Regions from separate parts of the Marinobacterium maritimum genome, predicted to be linked through region 2. Evidence: predicted binding sites of a transcription regulator. Region 2 holds the regulator's gene; each other region holds the start of a gene.
What was found. The regulator sigma-54, encoded in region 2, starts transcription at its own class of promoters, with help from an activator protein. The targets are predictions, from matches to a motif close to TGGCACNNNNNTTGCTNT.
Positions count from the first base shown of each region.

Region 1: nirB (nitrite reductase large subunit NirB) is a predicted target of sigma-54. The motif match lies at 1,060-1,077, and genes of this name have one in related genera.
Region 3: glnK (P-II family nitrogen regulator) is a predicted target of sigma-54. The motif match lies at 963-980, and genes of this name have one in related genera.
Region 4: ABD013_RS08885 (formate/nitrite transporter family protein) is a predicted target of sigma-54. The motif match lies at 782-799, and genes of this name have one in related genera.

Region 1 covers NZ_BAAAET010000002.1:457,258-459,457, reverse strand. The annotation lists gene nirB (nitrite reductase large subunit NirB) at 1-915, opposite strand, end outside; gene ABD013_RS08535 (MFS transporter) at 1,183-2,200, opposite strand, start outside.
Region 2 covers NZ_BAAAET010000002.1:267,125-269,324, reverse strand. The annotation lists gene lptB (LPS export ABC transporter ATP-binding protein) at 1-345, shown strand, start outside; gene ABD013_RS07620 (RNA polymerase factor sigma-54) at 394-1,902, shown strand; gene hpf (ribosome hibernation-promoting factor, HPF/YfiA family) at 1,956-2,200, shown strand, end outside.
Region 3 covers NZ_BAAAET010000003.1:707,690-709,889, forward strand. The annotation lists gene ABD013_RS14320 (YifB family Mg chelatase-like AAA ATPase) at 1-429, opposite strand, end outside; gene ABD013_RS14325 (accessory factor UbiK family protein) at 463-756, opposite strand; gene glnK (P-II family nitrogen regulator) at 1,051-1,389, shown strand; gene ABD013_RS14335 (ammonium transporter) at 1,433-2,200, shown strand, end outside.
Region 4 covers NZ_BAAAET010000002.1:538,725-540,924, reverse strand. The annotation lists gene cysQ (3'(2'),5'-bisphosphate nucleotidase CysQ) at 1-591, opposite strand, end outside; gene ABD013_RS08885 (formate/nitrite transporter family protein) at 958-1,806, shown strand; gene ABD013_RS08880 (bifunctional protein-serine/threonine kinase/phosphatase) at 1,878-2,200, shown strand, end outside.

The DNA.
Region 1 (2,200 bases), 190 kb from region 2:
GGACAGGTGGGACACGGCGGCACGGGCCATGGTGTAGCCCGGTGCAACCAGGCCGAAGTGACGTCCGTTCCAGACTGCACACTCACCGATGGCGTAGATGTCCGGGTCACTGGTGCGGCAGTGCTGATCCACATCGATACCGCCGCGCTCGCCCAGTGTCAGACCGGCTTCGCGCCCCAATGCATCCTGCGGCCGGATACCGGCGGAGAACACGATCAGGTCGGTTTCCAGCTCGGTTTCGTCGGCAAAGCACATCTTCATCCGCGCCGAATCACCCGCGATGATCTGCTTTGTCGCCGTATCGGTATGCACCGCAACGCCCAAGGCTTCTATCTTGCGGCGTAACATGGCACCCGCGTCCTCATCGAGCTGTACCGGCATCAACCGGGGTGCGAACTCGACCACGTGTACGTCCAGCCCCAGGCTCTTCAGCGCGTTGGCCGCTTCCAGGCCCAGCAGGCCACCGCCAATCACCACGCCGGTTTTCACGCCATCAGCACTGGCACGAATTGCATCCAGATCATCCAGGGTGCGATACACCAGACAGTGCGACTGGTCGCCACCGGGGATGGGCGGTACGAACGGATAGGAACCGGTCGCCAGCACCAGCTTGTCATAGCCATAACGGCCCTGCTCGGTGACCACCTGCTTGCTGGCAGGATCAATCGAGATCACCGCCTCGCCGAGGTGCAGATCGATACCGGGCTGGCTGTAAAAATCCGGCTCGCCGAGCAGCAGATGATCAGCACTCTGCTGCTCAAAGTATTCGGACAGGTGGACACGGTCATAGGCGGGATGACGCTCGGCCCCGAATACGGTCAGCTCGTAGTCCGATGCGGCCTCGTTGGCCAACCACTGCTCCACAAAGTGATGACCGACCATTCCGTTGCCAATCACGATCAAGCGCTGTTTCATGGTCACCTCCGCGGTGAATTCGACGCAAAAAAAAAGCGCCCACTTTCTCGCTCGCCGCGGCCTCGGCGATGGAAAGTGGACGCCATTGTCCAGTTGACTAACAGGCACCCTGAGCGGTGCCTTGTTGTTATTGTTAATTTCTACAAAGCATTAGCCGTGCCAACTTTGCAGTTCGCCGCTATCACGTCACTTTACCAACCAGTGCCAGCCAACAGTGCCCGCAAGTGCCGCACCATGGCTGTGCAAAATTGACCCACCTGCCACTTTTCAGGTCACCCTTTCAGCTTGCGGCTGCTGCACCGGCTTCACTCTTTCACGCTGACACCCCATCAGCAGGAATACGGCACCCGCTGCGACCAGGGCGATAACCGCAGCCGTATTAAAAAGGGTCATGAAACCAGACTGGTAACTCAGCAGCGCAACCTGTTGGCTCAGCGAGCGGCCCTCGAACTCGGCCTGTACCAGGTCGCCAGTCGCCACGGCGGTCACCAGCTCCGGGGCCAACCAGCATCCCTGCTCCGGACAGAGGCTCGTCTGCAGCTGCTCACGCACGCCACTGAGCATCACCGACGACAACCCGGCGTACCCCATCAACATGGCAAGAAAGCGCGCCGTGGTGCTGATGCCCGAGGCCATCCCGACCTGGGATGCCGTCACCGTTCCCAGTATCGCCTTCTGGGTTTCTCCGTTGATCAGCCCACCGCCGGCCCCCAGACAGGCCATGCTGAGGAAAAAAGTGATCGGGTGTGCCGATTGCACGGATGCCGCCAACCCCCAATTGCCCAGTGCGATGATGACCAGCCCCATGCCCAGCAGCTGCCAGGATTGCAGCCAGGCAGACAGGCGGCGTCCAATCAAAGGGAAGATCAGCATGGCCAAGGCAAACGGCAACAGCGCAATGCCCGTCCACTCCACGGCTACGCCCCGCCCTTGTTGCAGGTAGACAGGCAAAAACGCAGCCATCACCTGTGCGGCCGCCGCATAACCCAACATCGCCCCTACCGCTCCGACGAAAGCGGGCGCGCGAAAAAGTCGCAGTTGCAGCATCGGGCTGGAAACCTTGAGTTCCCACAGAATGAAGCTGCACAGCACCATACTTCCCCAAAAAAGCGGCCAGAGTACCTCCGGGCTGTACCAGCCCACTTCTGGCCCCCGAATCAGGCTCCAGCTCCCGGCCAGCATGGTCAGGCTGAACAGGAGGGCACCCAGCCAATCGAAACAGTGTTGACGCGGTGAGCGGGATTCCTCAATCCAGCGAATCACTTGCCAGACCAGCAGCCCGCAG
Region 2 (2,200 bases):
ACCCATCTGCGCGACAGCCTCGGCATGGCACTGTCCGGCGGTGAGCGCCGTCGCGTTGAGATCGCTCGCGCGCTGGCCACCGAGCCTGACTTCATTCTGTTGGACGAACCGTTCGCCGGCGTCGATCCCATCTCGGTCAGTGACATCAAGCAGACGATCCGGCACTTGCAGTCCCGCAATATCGGCATTCTGATCACCGATCACAATGTGCGAGAGACCCTTGATATCTGCGAGCGAGCCTATATCGTCAGTGAAGGGGGCATCCTGGCCCAAGGCAGCCCGCAGGACATCCTCAACAACGAGCAGGTCCGCCGCGCGTATCTGGGCGAGCAGTTCGCCCTCTAAGCGCCGCAGCATGTCTACTCCCAACTCGGTCAACCCGGCAGTTTGCATATGAAGCAGTCGTTACAACTCAAGATCGGCCAGCAGCTGACAATGACGCCGCAGCTGCAGCAGGCGATTCGCCTGCTGCAGCTCTCCACTCTGGATCTGCAGCAGGAAATTCAGGAAGCGCTGGACAGCAACCCCCTGTTGGAAGTGGATGAGGAACAGGAAACGGCGGAGGCCGAAGCCGAAAAGCAGGACACCAGTGCCGAACAGGACAGCTCCCGCGATAGCGAGCAGCCGGCCGCGACCGAGGACCAGGATAGCTGGGAAGACAGCGGCGAGGATGGCTGGAACGAGCAGATTCCCACCGAACTGGCGACCGACAGCCAGTGGGACGACACTTTCCAGCATCAGAGCTCGCCCGGCCCCGAACGCGACAGTGACTGGGATCCAGGTGACAACGACAGCACCGAGGATGATCTTCAGGATCACCTGCTGTGGCAGCTGAACCTGACCCCGATGAGTGACAACGACCGCATGGTGGCCCTCGCCCTGATCGATGCGGTCGATGCCGACGGCTACCTGCGCACCAGTGTCGACGAGGTACTGGAGCATTTCCAGCAGAGCGAGCCCGAACGTTTCTCTGACTGCGACACTGACGAGATCGAAGCGGTGCTGCACCGAGTGCAGCAGTTCGACCCAGCCGGCGTCTGCGCCCGCGACCTCAGCGAATGCCTGCAGTTGCAGCTGCGCCAACTGCCCGAGGACACCCCACTGCTCAACGATGCCGTACGCCTGGTACGCGACCATCTGAACCTGCTTGGCAGCCACGATTATCGCACCCTGATGCGCCGCTTGCGTCTCAAGGAAGACAGCCTGCAGCAGGTGATCAGTCTGATCCAGAGCCTGAACCCCAAGCCCGGCACCCTGATCAGCTCGGAGCCACCCGAATACGTCATCCCCGACGTGATCGTGCGCAAGATCCAGGGGCAGTGGAACGTCAGTCTCAACACCGACGCCTCGCCGCGTCTGAAGATCAACACCCAGTATGCCGACCTGATTCGACGGGCCGACAACAGCGCCGACAACACCTACCTGAAGAACCACCTGCAGGAAGCTCGCTGGTTCCTCAAAAGCCTGCTCAGCCGCAATGAAACGCTGCTCAAGGTGTCCACCGAGATCGTCGCGCGCCAGATCGACTTTTTCGAGGAGGGTGAAGAAGGCATGAAACCGATGGTACTGCACGACATCGCCGAAGCGGTCGACATGCACGAATCCACCATTTCGCGCGTGACCACACAGAAGTACATGCATACGCCACGCGGCATCTTTGAACTCAAGTACTTCTTCTCCAGTCACGTCAGCACGTCCGATGGCGGCGCCGCCTCTTCCACGGCGATTCGGGCGCTGATCAAGAAACTGGTCAACAATGAAAATACGGCCAAGCCACTCAGTGACAACAAGATCGCTCAGCTGTTAAAAGAACAGGGAATCAATGTCGCCAGACGCACCGTTGCAAAATATCGTGAAGCGATGAACATTCCGCCTTCTAATGAGCGCAAGCGTCTGGTTTAATGGGAATGGAAAGGCACGCTGTAAGAACGTGTCCATGACGAGGAGAAAAACCTATGCAGATCAACATCACTGGCCACCACGTCGAACTGACAGGCGCTCTGGACGAGTACGTACGTACCAAGTTTGACCGCCTGGAACGTCACTTCGATAACATCACTAATGCACAGGTCACACTCAGTGTTGAGAAGCAGCGCCAGACAGCTGAAGCCAACATCCACCTGGCTGGCGGTGAAGTCTTTGCGGCACACCAGCATGACGACATGTATGCTGCAATTGATGGTATGGTCGACAAGCTGGA
Region 3 (2,200 bases), on a different contig from region 2:
ATTTTCCTTCGCCACCACCAGCGCCCGACCCAGCTTGCCGGCCGCCACCGCTGCCGGCAGGATGCCGCGTACCGGGCGGATATCACCGGACAGCGCCAGCTCGCCGATCATTTCGGTCGCCGGGCTGGCCTTCCAGCCCTTGAGTTGACCCGAGGCCGACAGGATACCGATGGCGATGGCCAGGTCGTAACGTCCGCCCTCCTTGGGCAGATCGGCCGGTGCCAGGTTGATGGTGACGCGGCGTTGCGGAAAGTCGAAGCCGGCGGTGATCAGCGCGCTGCGGACTCGCTCACGGCTTTCCTTGACCGCCGTTTCCGGCAGGCCAACGATTGACATGGAGGGCAGGCCTCCGGACAGGTGCACCTCGACCGCAACGGGAGGCGCTTCGACCCCGAGCTGGGCCCGGGTATGAATCACGGCAAGAGACATAAGGCCATCCTTGGCTCAGATGCATTAAGAGGGTCAGTCGCGGGGTTCGGACGTATCGGTCGCTGGCGCTTCCGCGGCCGCCATGCCTTCGGATTCCAGCGCCGCCAGGCGTGCTTCCAGCTGCTCCAGGCGCTCACGGGTTCGCATCAGTACGGCCTGCTGGGCATCGAATTCGTCCCGGGTTACCAGGTCGAGCTTGGCAAAGCTGCTCTGCAGCACCGTGCGGATCTGCCCCTGCAACTCCTGCTGTCCCGGCATTTCAGGGCGATGGCTCAGCAGCTGGCTGAACTGGCTGGACAGGCTATCGATCAGTTTTTGGTGAATCATCCGGGTCTCCAGGGTCGAAGGGGTCTCAACCGTCACTATAAACCAGAACGCCGGCCAGGTCAGACCGAAAGCCACGCACCCTGGCAGTGCACGCACCATACTGGTGCATAAAAAAATACACTCTACCCCTCTTTTTCCTGCCCTGCATCGGCCTCCAGTCCTGTCGATGCCGCACAAACCTCTGTTTTGTAAAGATAAAAAGAAGTTGGCACAGCCTTCGCTTATACCGGGCATAGAGCCAGCCACCCATTCCGGAGTGGCCGCTAGCTGAACACTGAGCAGAGGACTGATGCCATGAAACTGATTTCAGCGATCATCAAGCCATTCAAACTTGACGACGTTCGCGAAGCCCTGTCCGACATCGGCGTGCAGGGGATCACGGTCACCGAAGTCAAGGGCTTCGGCCGCCAGAAGGGCCACACCGAGCTATACCGCGGTGCCGAATACATTGTCGACTTCCTGCCCAAGGTCCGCATCGATGCGGCCGTGGCCGACGACATCGTCGACCAGGTGCTGGAAGCGATCACCAAGGCGTCCCATACCGGCAAGATCGGTGACGGCAAGATCTTCGTCATCCCACTGGAACAGGTGATCCGTATCCGTACCGGTGAAACCGGCCACGATGCGCTCTGACCCCGACTGAATACGATTCCGTTTATCTCTGGAGGATATAACAATGGAAGAATTACTGAACGCTACAGCCGGGGATCTGGCCCAGCTGAAATATGCGGTCGATACCTTCTACTTCCTGGTGTGTGGTGCACTGGTGATGTGGATGGCGGCCGGCTTTGCCATGCTTGAAGCAGGCCTGGTGCGTGCCAAGAACACCACCGAAATCCTGACCAAGAACATCGCACTCTATGCCATCGCCTGCACCATGTACCTGCTGTGCGGCTACTACATCATGTACAGCTCCGACGCCGGCGGCGTACTGCCGAGCCTCGGCGCACTGATCGGTGACGAAAACGCCGTCGATGCCGTACTGGCCGGCGGTGAGGACGCACCCTACTATTCGGCCCGTTCCGACTTCTTCTTCCAGGTCGTGTTCGTGGCGACTGCCATGTCGATCGTCTCCGGTGCCGTAGCCGAGCGCATGAAGCTCTGGGCCTTCCTGATCTTCGCCGTAGTCATGACCGGCTTCATCTACCCGACCTCCGGCTACTGGACTTGGGGCGGTGGCTTCCTGAGCGAAGCGGGCTTTTCCGATTTTGCCGGTTCCGGTATCGTGCACATGGCAGGCGCGTCTGCCGCCCTGGCGGCAGTGCTGGTGCTGGGTGCTCGTAAAGGCAAGTACGGCAAGAACGGCGAGATCAACGCCATTCCGGGTGCCAACCTGCCGCTGGCGACCCTGGGTACCTTCATCCTGTGGATGGGCTGGTTCGGCTTCAACGGTGGTTCCGAGCTGAAACTGTCTGATGTCGGTGAAGCCAACGCCGTGGCTGAA
Region 4 (2,200 bases), 270 kb from region 2:
GCTGCCTATACGGATCAACGCATACTCGCCCAGCGCCTCCATCCAGGCCAGGGTATGCGGCCCCAGATGGGAGCGGCTGCCATAGACTTTCCAGGGAGTACCGGGCAGGTGAGTGCTTACATGAATCGAATGACGCTCACCACCAGTGTCCACGCGGAAAGCCCCCAGCCCTTCGGCAGCCAGCCAGGTCGTATCCAGCACCGGCGCGTGAACCACACCCAGCAGCGGGCGGCCCTGCTCGATCAGCGCAATATTGACGGTGAATTCGCCATTGCGCTTGATGAACTCCTTGGTGCCATCCAGCGGGTCGACCAGCCAGTAACGGCCGTCGGCATCGGGGCCGGTAAAGTCCTCCACTGCTTCCTCTGTCAGGATCGGAAAGCGTGGGGCCAGCTTATTAAGTCCATCCACGATCACCGCATTCGCCGCCAAGTCTGCACGGGTCAGCGGCGAATCGTCGGCCTTGTGCTCAACACCAAAGTCATCCTTCCCATACACCTGCAGAATCGCCGTACCGGCATCACGGGCGATACATTCCACCTGTTGCAGCAGTAATTCCAGTGAAAAAAGGTGCTCCGAATGGGAAGGCATGGCGGCTCCTGTAGATCAATAAGTCATCAGGGCCGATTCTACCATTTCCCTAACACCATAAGCTGCTCTATTGCAGCGCACAATTCAGTCCCCACGCACCATTGGGGCGCAGCTATACAAGCAGGCACCTACAGTTCAAAAAACGAAATAGCCATTAATAAACAGACAGTTACATAGACAACAACCATTCTGGCACAGCCCGTGCACTATCCAGAACAGATGAAGCCACTGCCGGCTTCAGCGACTTTGAGTGTCATTGGACAACGGCGTCCAGACCCCACCCGCTTCCGCCGGTGGTGTCTGAGCGCCGTTTTTTTATGGCTCTTGCGCAACTTCGAACGACTGTCTCCAAAAGAGGTGATCACTATGGCCTATCTGATGCCGACCGAGTTTGTGACCAAGATGGTGGATGCTGGCGAAGCCAAGATTCACATGTCGACCCGCGATACCCTGATCCGCGCCTACATGGCCGGGGCAATACTGGCACTGGCGGCAGTATTTGCCATCACCGTCGCCGTAAAAACCGGTGTATTTCTGATCGGGGCGATTCTGTTCCCGGTCGGATTCTGCATGCTCTACCTGATGGGCTTTGACCTGCTGACAGGTGTGTTCATGCTCACGCCACTGGCCTGGCTCGACAAGCGACCGGGCGTGACACCTTCACAGATCCTGCGCAACTGGGGACTGGTCTTCGTCGGCAACTTCGCCGGTGCCTTCACCGTGGCCGTGATGATGGCTTATATCTTCACCATGGGATTCAACACCGACGGTGGCGCCATCGCCGAGAAGGTTGCCGGTATCGGTGAGTCCCGTACCGTTGGCTATGCCGCCTATGGCGCAGACGGCTGGCTCACCATCTTCATTCGCGGCATGCTGTGCAACTGGATGGTGTCCATGGGCGTGGTCGGCGCGATGATCTCCACCCACGTCAGCGGCAAGGTGCTGGCGATGTGGATGCCGATCATGCTGTTCTTCTTCATGGGCTTCGAGCACTCCGTGGTCAACATGTTTCTGTTCCCCTTCTCCATGATCATGGGCGGCAACTTCTCCATCGCCGACTATCTGATCTGGAACGAGATTCCGACCGCACTGGGCAACCTGGTCGGTGGTCTGGCCTTTACCGGTCTGACCCTCTACACCACCCACGTACGCACAGGTGCCAAGCGCAAACTCGCTGCAACCGCGCCTGGTGCCACCCCGGCCAAAGCAGCCTGATCCCTGCCAACCTGAGTTTGCAGCGTCCCGACCGGGGCGCTGCCCTCCTCCGCCGAACGGGAGCACACGCCATGAAATCGGGACTCCAGCTCAGCCTCGGCCAGTACAGCGACAAGGGACGCAAGGCCACCAATCAGGATTTCCACGGTGCCCTGATTCCCGCCGAACCCCAGCTCAGCCGCAAGGGGGCAGCCCTGGCACTGGCCGACGGCATCAGCTCCAGCGATGTCAGTCAGATAGCCAGCGCAGCAGCGGTAAAGTCCTTCCTTGATGACTACTTCTGCACCTCCGATACCTGGTCAGTGAAAACCGCCGCCGAGAAGGTGCTTTCTGCCACCAACTCCTGGCTCCATGCCCAGACCCGCAGCAGCGAATACCGCCAAGACCACAACCG